Regions from separate parts of the Pigmentiphaga sp. GD03639 genome, predicted to be linked through region 2. Evidence: predicted binding sites of a transcription regulator. Region 2 holds the regulator's gene; each other region holds the start of a gene.

Region 1 (5,742 bases), on a different contig from region 2:
CATGTTCCGGAAAGCCCGCGCTGGCTGGCCGCGCACGGCAGGCTGGACGAGGCCCGGCGCATCGTGCTCGCGATCGAGGACGAGGCGATTCGCCGCCATGGCGCGCTGCCGCCGGTCACGGGCACCTCGCCGGTGGCGGGCCGCTCCCCCACCCTGCTCCAGGTCGCCCGCATCCTGGTGCGCGACTATCGCCGCCGCAGCGCCGTGGCCCTCGGACTCATGGTGGCCCAGGCATTCTTCTACAACGCCATCTTCTTCACGTATTCGCTGGTGCTGACGCGCTTCCATGGGGTGGCGGAGGGCCGCGTCGGCCTCTACGTCTTTCCGTTCGCGCTGGCCAACGTGCTGGGCCCCCTGCTGCTGGGGCCGCTGTTCGACGTCGTCGGCCGGCGGCGCATGATCGCGGCCACCTATGTCTCGGCCGGCCTGGGCCTGGCCTTGACCGGCTGGGCCTTCGCGCAAGGCTGGCTGGACGCGCGCGGCCAGGCCTGGTGCTGGTCGGCCGTATTCTTCCTCGCCTCGGCGGCGGCCAGCTCCGCCTACCTGACCGTGAGCGAGATCTTTCCGCTGGAAATGCGGGCGGTGGCGATCGCGGTGTTCTACGCGGTGGGAACCGGACTGGGAGGATTCGCCGGCCCGGCCCTGTTCGGCGAACTGATAGGCACGGGCAGCCATGCGGCGGTGGCCCTCGGCTATGCGGTGGCGGCGGCCATGATGGCGGCCGCGGGCCTGGGCGCGCTGCGCCACGGCGTGGACGCCGAACGCAAGTCGCTGGAGGACATCGCCCCGCCCCTGCCGGCGCGGCGGCCGGACGAACCATCCTAGCGCGCGGGGGCCGGACTCGCGTGGGTGAGCTGGTGGGTGCGCGTGCCCATGTCCACGGTCAGGGCGTCGCCCGGCTGCAGCTCCACGAACTCGCGGGGGCCGGCCGTCACGGTACGCACCTTGAGCGCGCCTTCCACGAGTTCGACCCGCAGGCGCTCGGGCTCGGCCGCGACCCGGAACAGGATGTCGGGCGTTTCGATGCGGGTGCCGTCGATGACCACCTCGTTCACGCCCCACTGCACCGAGAAGGCGGCGCGGTACTGCCAGCGCACGTGGAAGGATGCCTCGCCGCGGGCCAGGATCACCTGGCGCCGGCGCGAGTAATAGGCCACCGACAGCGAGGTGCCGGGACCGGCGTCGATGCGGGAACCGTCGGGCAGCTCCAGCGACCGCGCCTGGCCTTCTGTACGCAGTTGTTCGCCGAACTGCGGCGAGCTCTCGTGCATGACCCAGCTCACGGTCAAGGCCCCCGTCAGCCCCAGTGCCAGGGCCAGGCAGGCCCAGCCCAGCCATCGTTTCCAGGGCCGGGGTTGCGTGGACGGAGTACGGGGGGAAGGCAGGGACATGGCGATGCGGCGGGAGGCGGGAGCGGAATTCGGTACGGTGGGACGATTATAAGGAGGCGGGCTGCGGCTCCACCGCCAGGCGCCGGAAAGCGGCCCCGGTGGCCGAGGCGCCGTCGCGCCGGCTGGCCAGCCACAGCTTCGAAGCGGCCTCGGGTTCGCGCAGCGTCCGGATGACCACGCCGGCCACGTCCAGCCGGCGCACCGAGGCCGGCAGGATGGAGACGCCCAGCCGCGCCGCCACCAGCCCCGCGATGGTCACCACTTCCCGGGCCTCCTGGGCGATGCGGGGCGCGTAGCCCGCCGCCCGGCACAGGTTCAGTGCCTGGCTGTAGACGCCGGTGCCCGCGCCGGGAGCGAAGAAGACAAAGGGTTCCTGGGCCAGTTCGGCAACGCCCAGCGCCTCACTGGCGCCGGCCAGCCGGTGCCGGCGCGGCAAGACCGCGACCAGCGGATCGGACAACAGCGGATGCGCGTCGAGTTCCGCGGGAAAGGCGCCGCTGGCGGGCAGACGCATGAATCCCACGTCGCTGCGTCCGTCCAGCAGGGCCTGGATCTGTTCCTGGCTGGTCTCTTCGATCAATTGCACAGCCACGGCCGGATGGCGTTCGCGGAAACGCGACAACAGGTTGGGCAGCGCCCCCGTCAGGACCGCGCTTTCGGTGAAACCCACGCGCAGCGTGCCCAGTTCGCCCCGCGCGGCACGCGCCGCGATGGATGCCGCGCGTTCGGCCTGGGCCAGCAGCGCGCGGGCCTCGGGCAGGAACAGCTGGCCTGCCTCGGTCAGGGAAACCTGTCGCTTGTTGCGGTGGAGCAGCCGCGCTCCCAGGTCCTGCTCCAGGGCCTGCAATTGCTGGCTCAGCGGCGGCTGGGAAATGCCCAGCCGGGCCGCTGCCCGGCCGAAATGCAGTTCCTCGGCCACCGCCACGAAATACCTTACCCGGCGCAGATCTATCATAGGGATTGGATATTACTGGGCATGATTTCAGTATTGGACGATATCAGACAAAAGGCCTAGAGTTAACCCCTAGAACGTCACTTGCTCGACTGCCATGTCTTCCGCTCCGCCCGCCGGCGCCCCCCTGTCTCGCGCGGATACCACCGTTTCACCGGCCGTGCCGGCCCAGCCGCCCGGCCACATCGAACGCGGCACGCCGGCCTTCTGGCGCGCGGTGGTCGCGCTGTTCGCTTCCGGCTTCTCGACTTTTTCGCTGCTGTATTTCGTCCAGCCGCTGATGCCGCTGTTCGCCCATGATTTCGGCCTGTCGGCCGCCGCCAGCAGCCTGGCGCTGTCGCTGTCGACCGCCCTGCTGGCCATCTCCATGCTGGCAGCCAGCGCGGTGTCCGAGCGGCTGGGCCGGCGCACGCTGATGTTCGCCTCGCTGCTGGGCTCGGCGACCCTGACCACCGCGATGGCCCTCTTTCCGCAATGGCCGGCGCTGCTGACGCTGCGCGCCTTGATGGGCATCACCCTGAGCGGCCTGCCGGCCGTCGCCATGGCCTACGTGGGCGAGGAAATGGAGCCCCGCGCCGCCGGCCTGGCCATGGGCCTGTACATCGGCGGCTCCGCCATCGGCGGGATGTCCGGCCGCCTGCTGGCCGGCGTGATCGCCGACGGCCACGGCTGGCGCGTCGCGGCCCTGGTCATCGGCCTGATCGGCTTCGCCGGGGCGGTGCTGTTCTGGAGGACATTGCCCGCGTCGCGGCATTTCAAGCCGCGCGCGCTGGACCTGGCCGGCGCCCTGGGCAGCTTCCGGTCCCATCTGCGCAATCCCGCCATGCTGCGGCTGTTCGCCCAGGGCTTCCTGCTGATGGGCGGTTTCGTCGCCGTGTACAACTACATCGGCTTCCGGCTGCTCGCCCCGCCGTTCTCGCTCAGCCACGCCGTGGTCGGCATGGTGTCGGTGGTCTACCTGGCGGGCATCGTCAGTTCCGCCTGGATGGGCGACCTGGCCGCGCGCCTGGGACATGGCCGCGTCATGGCGGCGGGCGTCCTGCTGCAATTGGCCGGCGCACTGCTGACCCTGTCGGACAACCTGTGGCTGCTGGTTCTCGGGATGGCCGTGCTGACCTTCGGCTTCTTCGGCGCGCACTCGATCTGCAGTTCCTGGGTCGCGCGCGCAGCCCGGCAAGGCCGTGCCCAGGCGTCTTCCCTGTATCTGTTCGGGTACTACTGCGGATCCAGCCTGATCGGGCTGGGCGGCGGCTACGCGCTGGACCTGGCCGGCTGGAACGGCTTCATCGGCCTGGTGACCGTCCCGCTGGCGCTGGCGGCGGCCAATGCCATCCTGCTGGCGCGGCGCGCGGCGGCGGTCTAGCACCCGTTCAGTTCTGGTTACCAACTCTCCCGCCAGCGCCCTTTCCTTTTGGCTTTTTTCGTACCAGACTATTTATGAGTTGCCACCGTCGCCCACGCGTGCGGCGGACTTGAGCCAGATCAAGGTTCACGCATCGCGTCGCGGCTAGGATGGAGTCATCCACTCACGGCTGGAGGCGCATATGCTGGGACGTATCGCAGTTCATCTGGATCTGGACCGGGGCTGCAGGCGGCGCGTACGCGCCGCGGCGCAACTGGCCGCCGAGCACGATGCCACGCTGGTCGGCATCCACGCCAGCTTCGGCCGCCCCCTTCCCTACCTCTACGAAGGTTTCTTCGTTTCCGACGACGTCAATCGCATGCTGCGCCAGCGCGTGGACGACGACCGCGCCGCCACCGAGGCCCTGTTGCAGGAAGTCGCTGGCGAGACCGGCGTGACGGCGCACTGGCGCACCGGCAATGGCCTGGCCGAGAACGTCCTGTGCGAGCAGGCGCGTTATTGCGACCTGCTGGTCATGAGCCAGCCCGACGATGCCGACCCGGGGCCGCAACAAATGCCGGTCCTGCTGGCCACCGTGATGCTGGGCGCGGGCCGTCCGCTCCTGATGTGGCCATCGGTGGGCGAATTCAACGCCATCGGCCGCCGCGTGCTTTTCTGCTGGGACGAACGCCGCGAGTCGGCCCGCGCACTGGCCGATGCCGGCCCCGTCCTGGAAGAAGCCACCGAACTGTTCGCGCTGCGGGTCGACCCGCCGTCCGAACCGGAGCAGGCGGCCCAGACCAAGCGAGCCGACTTCCTGGCCTACTGCGCCGGGCGGCAATATCCCATCCCGCAGGAAACGGTGCGCGAAAGCGCGGGGATAGGAATCGGCAATTGCATCCTGAACGCGGCCGCCGACAACGCCTGCGACCTGATCGTGATGGGCGCCTACGGCCACAGCCGCGTGCGGGAGGCGGTCCTGGGCGGCACGACTCGGACCTTGTTGGAGTCGATGACCGTGCCGGTCCTGTTTTCCCATTGATACATGGGCCCGCATGGCCCGGAGATCGGCAAGGAGCAGCATCATGAAGCAGAACCTACGATGGGCGGCGCCGCTGGCGCTGGCGCTGGCGCTGGCGGCCGCGTGGCCGTTGGCCGGCCAGGCGATGGACAAGGGCGAACAGAACGGCATCGCCTACGTGACGGGCGGCGTGGGCCAGGACGAGTCGGCCGCCATCCGGGGCATGAAGGACTACAGCCTGCGCGTGCTGGCGGCCGCCAAGAGCGGTGAATACGTAGCCGACGTGCGCGTGGCCATCCGCGACAGCGGCGGCAAGGACGTCCTGTCCGTGACCACCCAGGGCCCCTACCTGTTGGCCCGGCTCGCGCCGGGCGACTACCGCATCGATGCGGAGTACGGATCGGCCCGGCAAAGCCGCCAGGTCCGCGTCCCGGCCTCGGGGCGTGCCGAGGTTTCCTTCTATTTCTGACCCGAGCGGTCACCACGAACCAGGAGCATCCCCATGTACCAGCGCATACTCGTTCCCGTCGACGGCAGCCCCACCTCCAACCGCGGGCTGGACGAGGCCCTGCGCATCGCCGCGCTGACCAAGGGGCAGTTGCGCCTGATGCACGTGATCGACGAGTTGTCGCTGGCCGGTTCCATGGGCGCCTACGCCGCCTATTCCGACTGGATCAACGTCCTGCGCGCCAACGGCGCCGAACTGATCCAGCAGGCCGATGCCAAGGCGAAGGCCGCCGGCATCGCGGCGGATACGGTGCTGCACGACAATTTCGCCGGCCCCGTGCACGACCTGGTCATCCAGGAAGCGCGCACATGGCCGGCGGACCTGATCGTGATCGGCACCCACGGCCGGCGCGGCCTGCCCCGCATGGTGCTGGGCAGCAGCGCCGAGAAGATCCTGCGCGAGGCGCCGGTGCCGGTGCTGCTGGTGCGGCAGCCAGAGGCCGGCGACGAAGCCGGCCCGGGCTCCCCGGCCGTCAACCCTTGAGCTTGATGCTCGTGGGATCGGCGGTCAGGTACCCCACCGCGGCGC
Region 2 (5,742 bases):
CCCTTCCAGACCCCGCATACCCACATCCGCCAGTTCTGGCATGCGCGCTACCACCACGACAGCGCCAATACCTGGCTGCGCCGGCAGATCGCCGACCTGCACATAGGCGCCAGCCTGCGCAAGGTGGGGGCCGGCCCGACGCCGCCGGCGTGTCCCGAGGCGGCATGAACGGCCGCGCGGCTATTGCGCCAGCGCGACCAGGTGGCCCCAGTTCAGCCGCGATTGCAGATGGAAGTAGGTCATGGCCAGCCAGCCCTTGCGCATCCACGCGGTGACCGTGGCGTCGGGCAACTGGTCGAAGCGGGTCTCGTCCACCACCAGGAAGCCGTCCAGCGTGACGCGCTCGCCGCCTTGCAGGTCCACGGCCACCTGGCGCGGGATCAGCAGGTTCTCGGCCCGCAGGGCCGCGACGTAGTCGCGGGTCATCGCGAGCCCGGCCTGGAGTTCCCCCAGGAATTGCAGCATTTCCCCGACGACAGGAGAGGGTTGGCCATCCTCGAACAGGGGCTGGGCGTCGTCGGCGGCACTGCGCAGGTGGGCGGCATCCTCGTCCACGCACAGCGCGTAGCGCTGGCTGGCCGGGTCTTCCTGCAGGATGAACGGATAGCGCCGCAAATGGGCGGGAATGTAGCGGTTGGGCCGCCACCGCCCGGCGGCATCCACCAGGAGGTTCTGCGCGCTGCGCAGGCCCAGTACCGCCATGGGCATCTGTTCTTCGCCGGCGAACACGATGGGCAGGTCCCGCGCCGCCATCGCGAACTCCGTCGCCACCAGCGGCACGGCGGTCTGGCCGCGCGAGAAGGCGTAGCCGGCCTGGCGGTCGAGCCGCAGGTGGGCATGCCGTTGCGGGTCCAGCGCGCGGGCCTGGGCGAACATGGGGGCGTTGGCGCCCGCCTGGGGAGAGGTGGTCATCGGTATCCTGCTAGCAATGGGGGCCGGCCAGGCGCCGCAGCGCCGCCATGTCCACGATCTCGACCTGCTTCTGCTGGATGCGCAGCACGCCGGACTTGGCGAAACGCGAGAACAGACGGCTGACGGTCTCGAGGGTCAGTCCCAGGAAGTTGCCGATTTCCTCGCGGCTCATACGCAGCACGAACGCGGACGAGGAATAGCCGCGCGCGGCCAGGCGCTCCGACAGGCTGACCAGGAAGACGGCCAGCCGTTCCTCGGCGCGCATGGTACCCAGGGACAGCAGCATCTGCTGGTCTTGTTCGATCTCGCGACTCATCAGCCGCATGAGCTGGCGTTGCAGCGAGGGCAGGTGGTTGGCCAGCGAGGACAGGTCGCGCACCGGGATCACGCAGACCTCGCTGTCTTCCAGCGCGATGGCGGTCGAAGCATGGCTGTTGCGGCCCAGTCCGTCCAGCCCGACGATTTCGCCGGGCAGGTGAAAGCCGGTGATCTGCTGGCGGCCGTCCGCCAGTTCCAGATAGGTCTTCAGGGTGCCGAAGCGGATGCCATAGACGGCGTCCAGGCCGTCCTCGAAGCGAAAGAGGGATTCGCCCCGGGCGAGCCGCACGCGCTGCTGCACCAGTTCGTCCATTCGCCCGGCATCCTCGGCGGCCATGCCGACGGGCAGGCAGAACTGCCCCAGCCCGCAGGTCGAGCAGCGTATGGAGTCGAGGGTAAGCGGAATGCGTTTGGTCATGGCTGGTCTTTGTTCTGGGCCGGCCGCAGCGGCCTGGGCGGCGTCTGCCCTAAGGCAGGCGCTTGGCGTAGCTCTGCCGCAGCATGTCGATGAATACCCGGACGCGCAGCGGCAGGTGCTTGCGCTGAGGATACACGGCATAGATGGCGTTGGGGGGCGCGGCGAACTGGTCCAGCACCGTCACCAGGCGGCCTTCCTTCAGGTCGTCCTCGATTTCCCACAGCGATCGCCATGCCAGTCCCCGCCCGTCCAGAGTCCAGGCATGGAGCACGGCGCCGTCGGTGCATTCCAGCGTACCCGATATGCGCTGCGGCGTCGTCTTGCCATCGATGGTGAAGAGCCAGCCGCGTGCCTGGTTGACGCCGGTGCCGAAGGACAGGCAGTTGTGGCGCGCCAGGTCGGCGGGGTGTTCGGGCGTGCCGTGCCGGCGCAGGTAGGCGGGCGAGGCGACCACCATCCGGCGGTTGTCGGCCAGGCGCACGCTGACCATGCTGGAGTCGGCCAGATCGCCGATCCGGATGGCGCAGTCATAGCCTTCGTTGACCAGGTCCACCAGCCGGTCGCTCAGGTCCAGCGTCACCGTGATGCCGGGATAGGCGTCCAGCAGCCGGGGCAGCAGGGGCGCCACGTGGCGCCGGCCGAATCCGCCCGGGGCCGTGACGCGGAAGTGCCCCTTGGGATGTTCGCCGCCCGCCGCCACGCTGTTTTCGGCGTTCTCGAGCGACTGCAGGATCTGCTGGCATTCCTCGAAGAATTCCGTGCCCTCGGCGCTGAGCGAGATCTTGCGCGTGGTACGGATCAGCAGCTTGACGCCCAGCCTGGCTTCCAGCGCGTCGATGCGCCTGCCGATGACGGCGGGAGCGACTCCTTCGCTGCGTGCCGCGGCCGACAGGCTTCCGCGCACGACGGCCGAGACGAAGGATTCGATCTGCTTGAAGCGGTCCATGGGAGGCCGGGCGATTTATGCAAATTAGTAAATAATTTGCGCCCGATTTTAGCCTATTCTTAAAAACCGGAGGGGCCGGCGCATCAACCCTGAGGTTCGCGTTGCAGGACGCGGATCAACTGATCGATATCCAGCGGCTTGGTCAGGTGAAAGGCGAACCCGGCATCCAGGCAGCGGCGCACGTCGGACTCCATGCCGTAGCCCGTGAGCGCGACCGCGATCTGGTCGGGCTGGGGGGCATAGTGCCGCAGCACGTCGATGCCATCGCCGTCGGGCAGTCCCATGTCGCTGACCAGGACGTCGTAGCGCTTGGCGTCGACGCAGCGGCAGGCTGCCGCCACGTTTTCCGCGACCTCGACCTCGTAGCCGTATTCGCTCAGCAGGAACTGCATGGCTTCGGCGGTATCGACGTTGTCCTCCACCAGCAGGATGCTGGCGGGGCGGACCAGCGGCGCGGAGACTGGCTGCGCTTGCTCGACCGGGGCGTCCGGAGCCCCGCTGGCCGGATCGTCCAGCGTCAGCGTGAAGGTCGTGCCCTTGCCCTGGCCGTCGCTGCGCACGCTCAGGGTGCCGCCATGGCGCTGCGCCAGGGAACTGGCGATGGCCAGCCCCAGCCCCAGGCCGCCGCGCGACTGGGCGGCATCTTCCTCGCCCTGGTCGAAGGCGTCGAAGATGCGCTTGAGCGCCTGCGGGGGAATCCCGATGCCGGTGTCCGAGACGTCGACGGCGATCTTGCCGGGTATCGGCTGATACACGGTCACGCGTATTTCGCCGCCGCGCGGCGTGAACTTGATGGCGTTCTTCAGCAGGTTCCAGACGATCTGCTGCAAGCGGGCCGGGTCGGCCTGCACGATGACCGGATAGGGCAGCGGCGTGTAGTGCAGCTCGATGTGCCGCGCGGCCGCTTCCTCGCGGAAGATCTCGGCGATCCCGTTCAGGATGCCGACCAGGTCGGTGGGTTCGAGGCGCAGGCTGAGCTTGTCGTTGACGATCTTGGAGATGTCGAGCAGGTCGTCGATCAGGCGTGCCTCGACCTCGACGTTGCGCTTGATGAGTTCGACGCTGCGGCGGCATTCGGGGGACAGGTCCTGGCGCAGGTCCAGCGCCTGCGCCGCCGCGTAGATCGGGCCCAGCGGCGTGCGCAGCTCGTGCGACAGCACGGCCAGGAAGCGGTCCTTGGCGCGGTTGGCGGCCTCGGCCTGTTCCTTGGCCACCTGCAGCAGATCGGCCGCGACCCGGCTGTCGGTCATGTCGCGCACGATGCGCGAGAAGCCGCGCACGGCGCCGCCATTGCCGAAAATGGCGGTCGTCACGACCGAGGCATAGAACGTGGCGCCGTTCTTGCGCATCAGCCATCGTTCCTCGGCCAGGCTGTTGCCGGTGCCGATGTCGGCGAGCTGCTGGCGTAGCGGCACGGGCTCGGGCTGGCCTGGCTCGGGCGGGAGATTGAACATGTCGCCCGGGCGCCCGATCACCTCTTCGGCCGGATAGCCGAACAGCCATTCCGACGCGCGGTTCCAGCTCTCTATCGTACCTTCCAGCGACAGCGTGGCCACCGAGTAGTCCCGCAGCGCATCTATCAACTGGCCGAAATAGGTTTCGCTCTCGCGCAGCCGGCGCTCGGCATCGTGCCGGGACCGCCGCTCCCGGGCTTCATCCAGCGCCCGCCTCACGACGATGGGCAGGCGCTCCAGGCGTTGCTTGAGCACGTAGTCGGTCGCGCCTTCTTTGAGCATGTCGACCGCGTGTTCCTCTCCCAGGACACCCGAGACGAAGATAAAGGGCAGGGCCGTGGGGTGGCTGCGCGCGATCCGCAGCGCCTCGCTGCCGGGAAAGCCCGGCATGTGGAAGTCGGACAGCACGAGATCGAAGTTGCCGGCGTCCAGGGCCCGGGTGAAGTCGGCTTCGTTGTTGACGATGACGCTCTCCACATCGAGCCCCGAGCTCGACAGGCGTTCCAGTGTCAGTTCCGCGTCGTGAGGATCGTCCTCGGCAAGCAGGACGCGCATGGGAGACGGGTTCACGTTGGCTGGCTCCGGGAATCGCGGTTGCTGCGGGCGGCGGTGCGTCGCAGAGAGCCTGGAGGGGGCTCGTTCAACACTGCCCAGAATACGCCCAGTTCCCCGATCGCGCGCACGAAATCCGGAAAATTCACCGGTTTGACCACGTAGGCGTTGACGCCCAGGTCATAGGCGCGAACGAGGTCGCTTTCCTCGCTGGACGAGGTCAGCATGACCACGGGAACGTTCTGTAGCCCGCGATCCCCGCGTATGAACTGGAGCAGTTCCAGTCCATCCATCTTGGGCAGCTTCAGATCCAGCAGGATGACCGCGGGGTTGCCGACCGGCCTGTCCTGATGGTGCCCGCGGCGGCACAGGTAATCGGCCGCCTCCTCGCCATCGCGCGCCACCACCACGTCGTTGGCGAGCTGGCTTCTCTCGAGCGCGATCAGGGTCAATTCGAGGTCCTGGGGACTGTCTTCGACCAACAGAATGGGCTTGAGCATGACGGGGATCTCACTCCTTCATGTCGGCCGCGGTTGCGGCAGGGGGTTGGGCGCCGGGCAGGAACACGTAGAAGGTCGCCCCCTGGCCGGGAGTGCCTTCGGCCCACACGCGGCCGCCGTGGCGTTCGACGATGCGGCGGACGTTGGCCAGGCCTATGCCGGTGCCCTCGAATTCTTCCATGCGATGCAGCCGCTGGAATACGCCGAATAGTTTGCCGACATATTTCATGTCGAAACCCACACCATTGTCGCGCACGTAGATGACGTGGCCCCCATGCCGAGGCCAGGCGCCGATCTCGATGACCGCGGGATCGCGGCCGCGCGTGTACTTGATGGCGTTGGACAACAGATTGCGCAGCGCCAGGTGCATGTAGGCGGCGTCTGCGTGGACGGACGGCAGCTCGCCCATGATCCAGTCCACCTGTCGGCCGTCCAGGTCGGGGGCGAGTTCCCGGCGTATCTGCTCGAGCGCCTGCGACAGATCGATTTGCGAGGGCCGCAGGGCCGAGCGGCCCATCTGCGAGAAGGTCAGCAGCGCGTCGACCAGCCTGCCGGCGAAGCGGGCCGAATCGCCGATGTTGTCGAGGTAGCGCGCGCCCCGGTCAGACAGGCGAGGCCCCTCGTATTCGCGCAGCAGGTCGG
Region 3 (5,742 bases), on a different contig from region 2:
CGCGCCGAACACCATCAGCCGCTGAGGCTGGCTCTGGCGCGGGAACAGGCGCCCGTTGATGACGCTGCCCACCGGTATGCAGGCCACCAGCGGCGCGAGGATCATGCCCGCCTGGGTGGGGCTCAGCCCCACCTCCACCTGCAGCAGCAGCGGGCCGTAGTAGATCAGGATGAACATCACCGCGCCGGTCATCACGCCGACGACGTTCAACAGGCGCGACTCCCTGCGCTCGAGCACGCGCAACGGGAACATGGGCTGTTCCAGGCGGCGCTCGTACCAGACGAGCAGGAAGACCGACACGGCGGCCACAGCCAGGAACACCAGGCCCAGCACCGGACGCGGGTGGGTGGAGAAGCCCAGCTCGAGCGCCGCCATGGGCGTGCCCACGGCCAGCGCCAGCAGCGCCCCGCCCAGCCAGTCTATGCGCGGCGGCGTGTCGTGCCGGGGCTTGAGCGGCGGGAAATACCGCCACAGCATCACGAAGGCGATCACCCCCATCACCGGGCTGACGAAGAACGCCGCCCGCCAGCCGAAGGATTCGGTGATCGCCCCGCCCAGCAGCGGCCCCACGCCGCTGGCCACCGCGAACGACGTCGAGATCAGGGCCTGCCAGCGCACCCGCCGCATGGCATCGGGAAACAGGTCGGCGGGCGCCGCGAAGGCGGTGGCGATCATCATGCCGCCGCCCACGCCCTGCAAGGTGCGGGCCGCGATCAGTTGCGGCATCGACTGGCTGATGCCGCACAGCACCGAGCCCAGCGACACCAGGCCCAGCGAGACGAGGATGAAGTACTTGCGTCCGAACAGGTCGCCCAGGCGGCCGAAGATGGGAATGACGATGGCCGAGGCCAGCAGATATCCGGTGCCGACCCAGGCGTAAAGCGGCATGCCGCCCAGTTCGGCCACCACGCGCGGCAGCGTGGTGCCGACGATGGTCGAATCCAGCGCCACCAGCATCACGACCGCGCAGATGCCGATCAGCGCCAGGATCAGCTGGCGCTGGTCTTCTACCGGTGAAGCGAGGTCGGAAGGCGGGTGGGGGCTGGCGTGCCCGGGCGGAGATGGCGGGTGCGGCGGGTTCTCGGACATTTGCGCATAATCATATACCGCGCCCCGGGTATACCCCTACCCCCCCAATGGCCCGCCGTTCAAAAGCGATAGCCGATAGCGATGGTCGGCACCCACGGATCGATGCGCGCCTTGCCGATCTGGCTGCCGTTCAGCTTCACCTTGGACGAAATGTCGATGTAGCGCAGGCTGGCGTTCAGGAACCAGCGCTCGCCCATCTTCACGTCCACCCCTACCTGCGCTGCCAGCCCCCACGAGTCGCCCAGGCTCAGGTCCTGGCCGGCCAGGGCGCCCGCGGCCCGGGTGTGGAAGAAGCGCGTGTAGTTCACGCCCAGGCCGACATAGGGCTGCACCTGCGAATCGGGCAGGAAGTGCCATTGCACGCTAAGCGTGGGCGGCAGTTGCCGGGACGAACCGATGTTGCCGCCCACCGCGCCGGAAGCGCCGATGTCGTGCCGGAAGGGTACGGCGGCCAGCAGCTCGATCCCGACGTTGCGGGTGGCCATGTAGGTCAGACTGGCGCTGGGCCGCGTCGAATTGCCGGCGTCCAGGCGCACGGCCCCGTTCAGGACGGTGCCGTTGTCCGATTTCGGCCGGACCTGGCTGATGCCGGCCTTGAGCAGCCAGTCGCCGGCTTCGTGCGCCTGCGCGGCCGAAAACGCCGCGGCAAGAAGGGCGGCAAGCAGGATGGGCGGCGTGCGGCGGGAAAACATGAGGAGCTCCATATCGAACGATGAGGCTCCAGCTTGGCAGCCCCTCGCCCCGCGCGCCTTGTCCCAGATCAAGCCGCCCTCGGGCACGCCGCTTGCTGGGGCATCCGGCTGCCCACGCGGCGCCCCACTATGGAGATCGACATGGCCAAGCCGTTGCAAGGACTCACCGTTGCCATCGTGGCAACCGACAATTTCGAACAGGTCGAACTGACGAGCCCGAAGGAAGCGCTGGAACGCGCGGGTGCCACGGTGCACATTCTTTCCGCCCAGGCCGGCGAGATCCGGGGCATGAAGCATGACGAGAAGGCCGACCGCTTCCGCGTGGAGGCGAGCTGGAACGACGCCGACCCCACCCGCTACGCCGGCGTGGTCGTGCCCGGCGGCGTCTTCAACGCGGACGTCATCCGCACCGACAAGGGCGCGCAGCGCTTCGTGCAGGCGCTGCACGACACGGGCAAGCCGGTGGCCGTCATCTGCCACGGCCCGTGGCTGCTGGTGTCGGCCGGCATGGTCGATGGCCGGCAACTGACCAGTTGGCCATCGTTGCAGGACGACATCCGCAATGCCGGCGGGCAGTGGGTGGACGAGGAAGTCGTGCTGGACGGCAACCTCATCACCAGCCGCAAGCCCGACGACCTGCCGGCATTCAACGCGAAGCTGATCGCCGCGCTGTCCAACGTCGAGAGCGCCGACACGCCATCGGGCGCGCAGCCTACCTGACCCCGGGTATGTGCCCGGCGCGGGGGCGGCCGGCAACCCCTATACTTGCCGCGACCAGGCAAGTATAGGTAGCGCCGCCGTATGAATGTGACCCTGCGCCAGATGCGCGCGTTCGTCGAAGTCGTGCATTGCGGCGGTTTCACCGCGGCCTCGCGGCGGCTGCACCTGACCCAGTCCGCCACCAGCCTGCTGGTGCGCGAACTCGAAGGCCAGCTGGGCTTGCAGTTGCTGGACCGGTCCACGCGCAAGCTCGCGGTCACCGAGGCCGGCGCCGAATTCCTGCAGCATGCGGAACGCATCCTGGGCGAAGTCGAGCAAGCCATCCGCCGCACCCAGGACCTGGTGCAGATGCGCCGCGGGCGCGTCACGGTGGCGACCACGCCGGTCATGGCGGCCACACTGCTGCCCGACGCCATCGCCACCTTCCAGGCCGCCCATCCCGCCATCGAAGTCCGCCTGTCCGACGCGCCGGTCGACGTCATCCTGCGGCAGGTGCAGCAGGGCGAGGTCGACCTGGGCGTGGGAGTGTTCACCGGCAATGAGGTGGAGCTGAACCGCAGCCTGCTGATGCGCCATCCGCTGGGCGCCATGATTCCCAGCGCATGGCCGCTGGCGCGACGACGGCGGGACCTGGCTTGGGCCGACCTGGCCAGCCAGCCGATGATCGTCGTGCCGCAGTCCAGCGGCTCGCTGCCGCAGATCGACCGCGTACTGCACCAGTCGGGCATCGCGGCCGAGCCGCGCTTCGAGGTGCACTATCTGTGGTCGGCCATCGGTCTGGTCGAGGCCGGCCTGGGCATCGCGGTACTGCCGTCCTACGCGGGGCTGCTGGCCCGATCGAAGCGCGCGCGCTTTCGCGTGCTGCACGACCCGGTGGTGTATCGCAAGATCGAACTGGTCACGCAGCCCGGCCGCTCGCTGTCGCCGGCGGCCGCGTCCTTCCGCGCCCACCTGGCGGCCCACTGCAAGCAGTTCGAGGAACGGGGCTGACGCCACGCCGGCCCGGCGGCCGGCGCGCGTTCACCGCGCGGCCAGCTCGCGCGCGGACTGGGCCGCGTCGCGCACGATCTGCGCGGAATCGCAGGCGGTCCATTGCCCGTGCCGGCGCAAGACCCGTCCGTCGACGATGACCGTGTCCACGTTGGCCGGCTGGGCCGAGTAGACCAGCGAGAAGGCCGGATCCACCACCGGCGCCATGTTCAGGTCCGTGATGCGGACCAGGATGACGTCGGCCCGCTTGCCCGCCTCGAGCGAACCGACGTGGTCCGCGATGCCCAGGTCGCGCGCGCCATCCAGCGTGGCCAGCCGCAGCAGGCGGCGTGCCGTAAGGGGCACCTCGGCGCCGAAACGCTGGCGGTGCGACCACAGCAGGGTACGCATGCAGGAGAAGAAATCGGCATTGGCCGAGGCCGACGAACTGTCCACCGACAGGCTCTGCCGCACGCAGGCGCACTCCAGCTCGTGGAACTGGATCACGCCGCGCGATGCCTGGGCGTACAACACCTCGATCACCGGCGAACACGAGAACGAGACGCCGCAGGCGGCCAGCCGCAGCTGCTCCTGCGGCGACACGCCCTGAGGATGCACCAGTTGCAGGTCCGGCCCCAGCAGGCCGTGCGCGTCCAGCACCGACACCACGCCGGGGCGCGCGTGCATGGTGATGGGCAGCCCCAGGCGCCGCACGCCCGCGAATTCCGTGCGCACGACGTCGATGGGTACGGTGCCGCGCGGATTGGAAACCGGCGTGCGAAGCGCCGCGCCCAAGTGGATCATGGGATCGCCGGCCGCTTCCCGGGCGACTTCGGCGAGGCCCGCCAGGTCCATCGCGCGGTCCAGCGGCAGGTCCTGCCCCCAGCCGTAGGCCAGGCGGCCCCGTATGCCCAGGCTGCGCATGGCCGCCAGTTCCGCGCGCGCGTGATCGGGCGTGCGGGTGTTGTGCGACCAGTTGTGGACCGTGGTGATGCCGCCCGCCAAACCTTCGGCCAGCCCCAGCCGCACCGAATGGTAGGAGTCGTCCGGCGTGAACTTCGGCCCCACGGACAAGGTCACGGGGAAATAGCCGCGCGCCGCCTCGTCGCCGCTCATCAGCGCGCGCAGCGAGCAGTTCCACAGGTGCCAGTGCGTGTCGACGAAGCCCGGCATCACGATCATGCCGCGCGCATCCAGCTCCCGCGCGCCCGGCACGCGCAGCCCCCGGCCGATCGCCACCAGCGTGCCGTCGCGGACATGGACGTCGGCGTCCGGCAGGTCGTCCATGCCGTCGGCCATGGTCATCACATGGCCGCCGCGTATCACGAACTCCTCGCGCGCGGGCAGGCCGGCCACGTGTCCGGCCGCCTCGCGCCATCTTGCTGACTGCATGCCCATCCCCTAGTCGGCCTTGGCACCGGTCAGGCGAATCAGGCGTTCCTTGTGGCGCATCTCGTCGCGCAGCGCGGCGGTGAACGCCGCCGGCGACGAGAACACCGGATCGAAGCCGCGCGCGGCCACGAAGCGCTGCTGGAATTCCGGGTCGGCGGCGATCGCCTTCACGTCGGCATGGATGCGCTGGATCACGGCGTCGGGCGTGCCGCCGGTGGCGAACAGGCCGAACCAGGATTCGCGCGGGTCGATGTCGGCATAGCCCGCTTCCGCCAGCGTGGGCACGTTCGGTTCGGACGGCAGCCGGCTGGCCCGCGCGATGGCCAGCGGCTTCATCTTGCCCGCGCGGATGTGGGGCTCGGCGATGGCCGCGCCCACCATGGCCAGTTGCACCTCGCCGCCGAGCAGCGCCGTCACGGCCGGCATGATCCCCTTGTAGGGCACCTGGGTGATCTGTATGCCCGTCTTGTGCCGCAGTCCCTCGAACAGCAGGTGAGGCAGGCTGCCCGATCCCATCGAGGCATAGTTCAGTTCGTCGGGGCGGGCCTTCGCCAGCGCGACCAGCTCATCGAGCGAATTGGCCTTCACCGAGGGATGCGCCAGCACCATCTGCGGCAGGCTGACCAGTTGCGAGACCGGCGCCAGGTCGCGCACCGCGTCGTAGGGCAGCTTTTCGTACAGGAAGGGGTTGCTGGTGATGGTCGATTCGCTCGTGACCAGCAGGGTGTGGCCGTCGGGCGCCGCCTTGGCGACGGCGTCGGCGCCGATGATGGAAGCCGCGCCCAGCTTGTTCTCGACGATGACCGGCCGGCCCCATTTCTGCCCCAGCCGTTCGGCCAGGGCCCGGGCGATCACGTCCACGCCGCCACCGGGCGCGTAG
Region 4 (5,742 bases), on a different contig from region 2:
CAGGCCGTTCTCGAGCTTGGCGGTTTCCTCGTCGATGACCTTGCGCATGGTGCGCGTGACGAAATCGGACTGCGAGCCCGCCTCTTCCAGCTTGGCCGCGCCGAACTTCGCGTGGTGCAGGCGGGCGTACAAGGCGTGGCTGGTCAGGTGCGAGAACGGATCGTTGGCGCCGTGCGTGGTGATTTCGCGGTCCACGGCCTCGAGCGAGGTCGCATTCCAGAAATGCTGCAGGAAGGTCTCGCCCTGCCGCCGCGAACGCATGTTCGCGATGGCCTTGACGACGATCAGGTACCAGGTCGCGAGCGACATCAGTACCAGGATGAAGAACAGCGCCTTGCCCAGACCGTCGGTCTGAGAGACGAAGTGCGCAAAGCCCAGGCTCGGGGTCTCGGTCATGTCAGTTCCTGAGAGTGAAATCGAACGGCACGATGGCGATCGCGGCGATCGCCATGCCGTTTTCGGTATACGGTTTGAAGCGGCCGCGCCGGGCGGCGTCCAGCGCCGCCTCGTCCAGCCGGTTGAATCCCGAGGATTTCTCCAGCGTGGCCTTGTCCACCAGTCCGCGGGTATTGATCAGCAGGCGCACCAGTACCTTGCCTTCCTCGCCCAGTCGTTTGGACGTGCGCGGATACTCGGGCATGGGCGGCGCCCCGAGGTATTCGATGCGGCCGACCAGCTTGGGCTCGGTGGACACAGGCGCCTGCGGCGCGGCCGTCCGGTCGGCAGGCTCGGGCTTGCCGCTGGGAGGCTGCGACACGGCGGGCGCCGGCGCGGGTGCGGGCGCCGGTTCCGGGGCGGGCTGCGACAAGGCGGTTTCGGAAGGAGGAGCCGGTTCGGGCGGCGGTGGCGCCGGCTTGGGGGGCGGCGGTTTGGGAACGGGCTTGGGAGTGGGCTTGGGAGGAACGGGCTTGGGCTCGGGCTTCGGAGCGGGAGGCGTGGGGGCCGGCGGCGCGGCCGCCACCTGGACCTGGGGCGCGATCTCGACGAACCGCACCTCGACCGTCTCGACCGGCTTGGCCACCTGCGGCTCGGCCTTGGCCACCAGCATCGCGCCGACCACTGCCACATGCAGAAGCACCACCGCGATGCCAGCGCCGACGCGCAGCCCGACGGGGGCTGGCGTATTCCAATGCAAGGTGGCACTCATTCGAATGAATCGCGTAGCAGACCGTGAAGGTCGCTACGATATCACAAATGCGACTTATTCGCAGTTAGGTAACAACAACGAGTAACAACAGCGGTGCGCCGGCTCGCCAGCCGCACGCACCGCCCCGGCTTCAATGCTCCATCGTCCGCACGATCAGGGCGTCGCAAGGCGTCAGATAGATCAGCCTTTCCGCCACGCTGCCTATCGCGGTCCGCAGCAGTCCCGTCAGGCCATGCGTCCCCACCACCAGCAGGTCGGCCGGATGATGGCGCACATAATCCGGCACCGCACCCTCGGGCATCCCGTGCTGCAGCACCAGCCGCGTGCCGGGCTGCCCCGCCTGCGGCAGATTGTTCGCGATGAAGCCGTCGGCCAGGCGCTCGGCCGCCCGCTTCGCCGCCTCGATCTCGTCCTGGTCCGGGTCGGCCTTCAGCGTGGGATAGGCGTGGAACAAGGTCATCTGGGCGTCGGGAAAGAATGCCCGCGCCGCGTTCATCGCCTGCCGGGCACCCTCGGAGAAATCCGTGGCCGCGACGACCTGCCGGTAGGGGCGATGGGGACGCTTCTTCACGATCAGGATGGGCAAGGTCGACTCGCGCGCCAGCTTCTCGACCGTGGAGCCCAGCAGCAGCCGGCCCAGCGTCTCGTCGCGCGCCACCCCGGTCACGATCAGATCGCATTGCCGGCTGCGGGCGGTACGCTGGATCACCTCGACCGGATTGCCGGTCTCCAGCACCAATTCCATCGGCACGTCCACTTCGCCCACGATGTCGCGCAGGGCGCGCTCGGCCGCTTCCATGTCCGCTTCGCGGTTGCCGCGCGCCATCAGCCGCTCGACCAGCGGCGACTCTTCGATGACGTGGAGCACGACCAGCTTGCAGCGCCGCTGGCGGGCGATGTCGATCGCGCGGTCCAGTGCGCGGTCACCGCGCGCGCTCAAGTCGGTGGCAAGCAAGATGCTGCAAGTATCGGTACCCATGCTGGCATTCCAATGTTGGGGAAACCCATCGTGCCATGAAGCCGGCCCGCACGAACCACCCGAGTTTGGCCGGGCTTGACCTGGATCAACCTCGCGTCACGGGCACGGCTCGAAACAAGGGTATTCCCCTATCAAGAAGTGGATCCGACCCCGAAATGAAACCCACCGTAACAAAATGTGGATATCATCCATGATCACGGGAAATTCGGAATTTGAGGGGCAAATGGATATGCTTTTTGTGGCTTTGATCGTCCTGATATGTGCTATTTGCGTCACTTTCGTCATCAGGAATCGCCGCCGGGCGCGGCGCCGCCTGGCGGAAATCGCGCGGCGCGGCGGCTCGCTTTGCCCGCGTTGCGGGCGCTACGTATCTCCCGGCGCCCAGGCCTGCCGGCACTGCCTGACCCCGGTACAAATGGCCACGGCGCGACAATGAAAAAAAGACCCCACCCGGCGCGGATGGTGCCCGCCTCCGGCGATCCGACCAAGGACGACAGGCCCCAGGATGTCTGGCCAGGCTGGACGGACGAGACGATTCCCGCCCTGTTCGCGCACCTCTATCTGTTCCGACTGGCTGCCCACATGATCCTGTCGCCGGCGGAGCTGCGCGCCATCGCGGACAAGGTGGGGCAACTGGCCCGCGACCTGCGGACCATGAACGATCACGACGACGAGGAACCCGCCCCATGAACGCCACCCGGACGGCAAAGAAAAAGGGGCAGCCCGATGGGCTGCCCCTTTTTTTGATGGTGCCGGCAATAGGAGTCGAACCTACGACCTTCGCATTACGAATGCGCTGCTCTACCAACTGAGCTATGCCGGCGAAATCTTCCCGAAGCCTGTCTTTCCGACGCCCGCCTTCCCGACGCCCGCCTTCCCGACGCCACTTACGCCGCGTCTAAAAGGCATGTGCTTCAAGCTAGCCCGCTATTCTAGCAAAACTTTGCTGGCGTATTCAAATCCTATTCCGCATCCGGCTGCGCGTCGGGGTGGGCTGCCTGGAAGGCAGGCAGCGCGGCGCAATGATCGGCAATCCGCACTACCGTCGGCATGGCCGTCAGGTCCGACTTCAGGCGGCGGGCGTTGTAGACCTGCGGCACCAGGCACAGGTCGGCCAGCGTCGGCTGGTCGCCGTGGCAGCACAGCCCCGTCGCGGGCGAGTCGGCCAGCATGCGCTCGAGCGCGGCCAGGCCGCCCTCCACCCAATGTCGGTACCACTCGTCGCGCCCCTGCTGGTCGATGCCCAGGGGGCTCTTCAGATACTTCAGCACGCGCAGGTTGTTCAGCGGATGGATGTCGCAGGCGATGTCCAGCGCCAGCGCGCGGACGCGGGCACGCTCCGCCGGGGTGGCCGGCAGCAGCGCCGGCTGGGGATGCGTCTCTTCCAGGTATTCGATGATGGCCAGCGACTGGGTCAGGACATGGCCGCCATCCTCCAGCACCGGCACCAGGGCGGCCGGGCTCAGCCGGCGAAAATCCGGCTTCAGCTGCTGGCCGCCGTCCTTGAGCAGATGCACCGCGAGATAGTCGTACGGCAGCCCTTTCAGGGCCAGCGCGATGCGCACGCGATAGGCGGCGGAACTGCGGAAATAACTGTAGAGGCGCATGGAGGCTCCGTAGGACTACAGGCGGACGTTCTTGGACAAGCCCTTGGGCAGCGGGAAGGCGATACCTTCCTCGGCGCCGGCCAGCGTGCGCACCGAGGCCGCGCCCAGTTCCTTCAGGCGGGCGATGACCTGCTGCACCAGCACGTCGGGCGCCGAGGCGCCGGCCGTGACGCCCACCCGGCTACGCCCTTCCAGCCAGGCCGGATCGATGTCGCCGGCGCCGTCGATCAGGTAGGCGGCCACGCCCTTGCGCTCGGCCACCTCGCGCAAGCGGTTGGAATTGGAGCTGTTGACGCTGCCCACCACCAGCACCAGGTCGCATTCGGGCGCCATGACCTTGACGGCGTCCTGGCGGTTCTGCGTGGCGTAGCAGATGTCGCTTTTCTTGGGCTCGGCGATGTTCGGGAAGCGGGCCTTGAGCGCCGCCGCGACCTGCGCCGCGTCGTCCACCGACAGCGTGGTCTGGGTCACATAGGCCAGCCGGTCCGGATCGGCCACGGCCAGCGCCGCCACGTCCTCGACCGTCTCGACCAGGTACATGCCCGCTTCGGACTGCCCCAGCGTGCCTTCCACCTCGGGGTGCCCCTTGTGGCCGATCATGACGATCTCGTTGCCGGCGGCGCGCATCTTGGCCACCTCGACGTGGACCTTGGTCACCAGGGGACAGGTGGCGTCGTACACCTGCAGGCCGCGCTGCTCGGCCTCGCGGCGCACCGCCCTGGACACGCCGTGGGCCGAGAAGACCACCGTCGAACCGGCCGGCGCCTCGTCCAGTTCCTGGATGAAGATGGCGCCCTTGGCGCGCAGGTCCTCGACCACGTAGCGGTTGTGGACGATCTCGTGCCGCACGTAGATGGGCGCGCCGTAGATCTGCAAGGCGCGCTCGACGATCTCGATGGCCCGGTCGACGCCGGCGCAGAAGCCGCGCGGCTGGGCCAGGACCACTTCCATGGGCGCCTGCGCCATCACATCACCCCGAGTATGGACACATCCACCTTCAGCGCCGAGCCGGCCAGCGGATGGTTGAAATCGAACAGCGCATAGTCCTCGCCCTGTTCCTTGAATACGCCCGAATACCGGCCGCCATTGGGCGCGGCGAATTCGACCAAGTCGCCGGGCTGGAAGGTCTCGTCGCCCGCGTGCTCGCGCAGCATCGCCAGGGTCACGCGCTGGATCAGCTCCGGATTGCGATCGCCGTACGCCTGCGCCGGAGCGAGGGTGAAACTGAAGCGCTCGCCTTCGCCGCGGCCGACCAGCGCCGCCTCCATGCCCGGCGCCCACTGGCCGATGCCCAGTTGCAGCGTGGCGGGACGGCCGGTGAAGGTATCGACGAAAACGCCTCCCGCGCCTTCGCCCGAGGCCAGCGAAATGCGGTAGTGGAGGGTTACGTAGGAGTCCTCACGGACAACGAGGGGCGTGGAGGAAGAAGATGCAGCCAAAGTGTGTCACCGTGTCGATGCTGTGCGCCAAAGAACCGATTTTACCCGTCCCGCCGCCATGCCGACCGCCCTTCCGACCCTCCAGGCCTCCCTGCCCCCCGAAGAACGCCCCCGCGAGCGCCTGCTGCGCCACGGCCCCACGGTGCTGACCGACGCCGAACTGCTGGCCGTGCTGCTGCGCACCGGCACGCGCGGCTGCAACGCGCTCGAACTGGGCCGGCGCCTGCTGGCGCAATTCGGCGGCCTGCGCGGACTGTTCGGCGCCTCGCGCGACGAACTCCGGGGCATGCCTGGCATGGGGGAAGTCAAGGCGGCCCAACTGCAGGCCATCCTGGAGCTGGCCCGGCGCGAACTGGCCGAGGAAATCCACCGCGGCGACGCCCTGTCCCGCCCCGATCACGTACGCCGCTATTGCGCCGCCACCCTGGCCCACCGCCGCATCGAATGCTGCATGGCGCTGTACCTGGACGCGCGCAACTGCCTCATCACCAGCGAAATCCTGTCCCAGGGCACCCTGTCCCAGGCCACCATCTACCCGCGCGAGATCGTCCGCGCCGCGCTGCGCCACCA

Evidence for each region. The regulator FNR, encoded in region 2, switches genes on or off when oxygen is low (the NO sensors DNR and NnrR bind a similar motif). The targets are predictions, from matches to a motif close to TTGATNNNNATCAA.
Region 1: N5K27_RS04420 (universal stress protein) is a predicted target of FNR. The motif match lies at 3,816-3,829, and genes of this name have one in related genera.
Region 3: N5K27_RS19070 (OmpW family outer membrane protein) is a predicted target of FNR. The motif match lies at 1,840-1,853, and genes of this name have one in related genera.
Region 4: N5K27_RS15380 (universal stress protein) is a predicted target of FNR. The motif match lies at 2,202-2,215, and genes of this name have one in related genera.

The regions. Positions count from the first base shown of each region.
Region 1 is NZ_JAOCLR010000003.1:131,105-136,846, reverse strand. It holds gene N5K27_RS04440 (MFS transporter) at 1-825, shown strand, start outside; gene N5K27_RS04435 (FecR domain-containing protein) at 822-1,391, opposite strand; gene N5K27_RS04430 (LysR family transcriptional regulator) at 1,438-2,346, opposite strand; gene N5K27_RS04425 (MFS transporter) at 2,441-3,706, shown strand; gene N5K27_RS04420 (universal stress protein) at 3,888-4,727, shown strand; gene N5K27_RS04415 (carboxypeptidase-like regulatory domain-containing protein) at 4,771-5,175, shown strand; gene N5K27_RS04410 (universal stress protein) at 5,209-5,697, shown strand; gene N5K27_RS04405 (alkaline phosphatase PhoX) at 5,687-5,742, opposite strand, start outside.
Region 2 is NZ_JAOCLR010000004.1:194,778-200,519, forward strand. It holds gene N5K27_RS06275 (LysR family transcriptional regulator) at 1-168, shown strand, start outside; gene N5K27_RS06280 (SapC family protein) at 181-912, opposite strand; gene fnr (fumarate/nitrate reduction transcriptional regulator Fnr) at 923-1,648, opposite strand; gene N5K27_RS06290 (LysR family transcriptional regulator) at 1,698-2,594, opposite strand; gene N5K27_RS06295 (response regulator) at 2,678-4,618, opposite strand; gene N5K27_RS06300 (response regulator) at 4,615-5,100, opposite strand; gene N5K27_RS06305 (ATP-binding protein) at 5,111-5,742, opposite strand, start outside.
Region 3 is NZ_JAOCLR010000019.1:59,893-65,634, forward strand. It holds gene N5K27_RS19065 (MFS transporter) at 1-1,089, opposite strand, end outside; gene N5K27_RS19070 (OmpW family outer membrane protein) at 1,149-1,781, opposite strand; gene N5K27_RS19075 (type 1 glutamine amidotransferase domain-containing protein) at 1,923-2,501, shown strand; gene N5K27_RS19080 (LysR family transcriptional regulator) at 2,583-3,491, shown strand; gene N5K27_RS19085 (amidohydrolase family protein) at 3,522-4,862, opposite strand; gene N5K27_RS19090 (tripartite tricarboxylate transporter substrate binding protein) at 4,872-5,742, opposite strand, start outside.
Region 4 is NZ_JAOCLR010000013.1:43,877-49,618, forward strand. It holds partial or broken gene N5K27_RS15370 (MotA/TolQ/ExbB proton channel family protein) at 1-387, opposite strand, end outside; gene N5K27_RS15375 (energy transducer TonB) at 398-1,147, opposite strand; gene N5K27_RS15380 (universal stress protein) at 1,278-2,126, opposite strand; gene N5K27_RS15385 (hypothetical protein) at 2,317-2,562, shown strand; gene N5K27_RS15390 (hypothetical protein) at 2,559-2,816, shown strand; tRNA gene N5K27_RS15395 (tRNA-Thr) at 2,874-2,949, opposite strand; gene maiA (maleylacetoacetate isomerase) at 3,089-3,733, opposite strand; gene ispH (4-hydroxy-3-methylbut-2-enyl diphosphate reductase) at 3,749-4,699, opposite strand; gene N5K27_RS15410 (FKBP-type peptidyl-prolyl cis-trans isomerase) at 4,699-5,172, opposite strand; gene radC (DNA repair protein RadC) at 5,231-5,742, shown strand, end outside.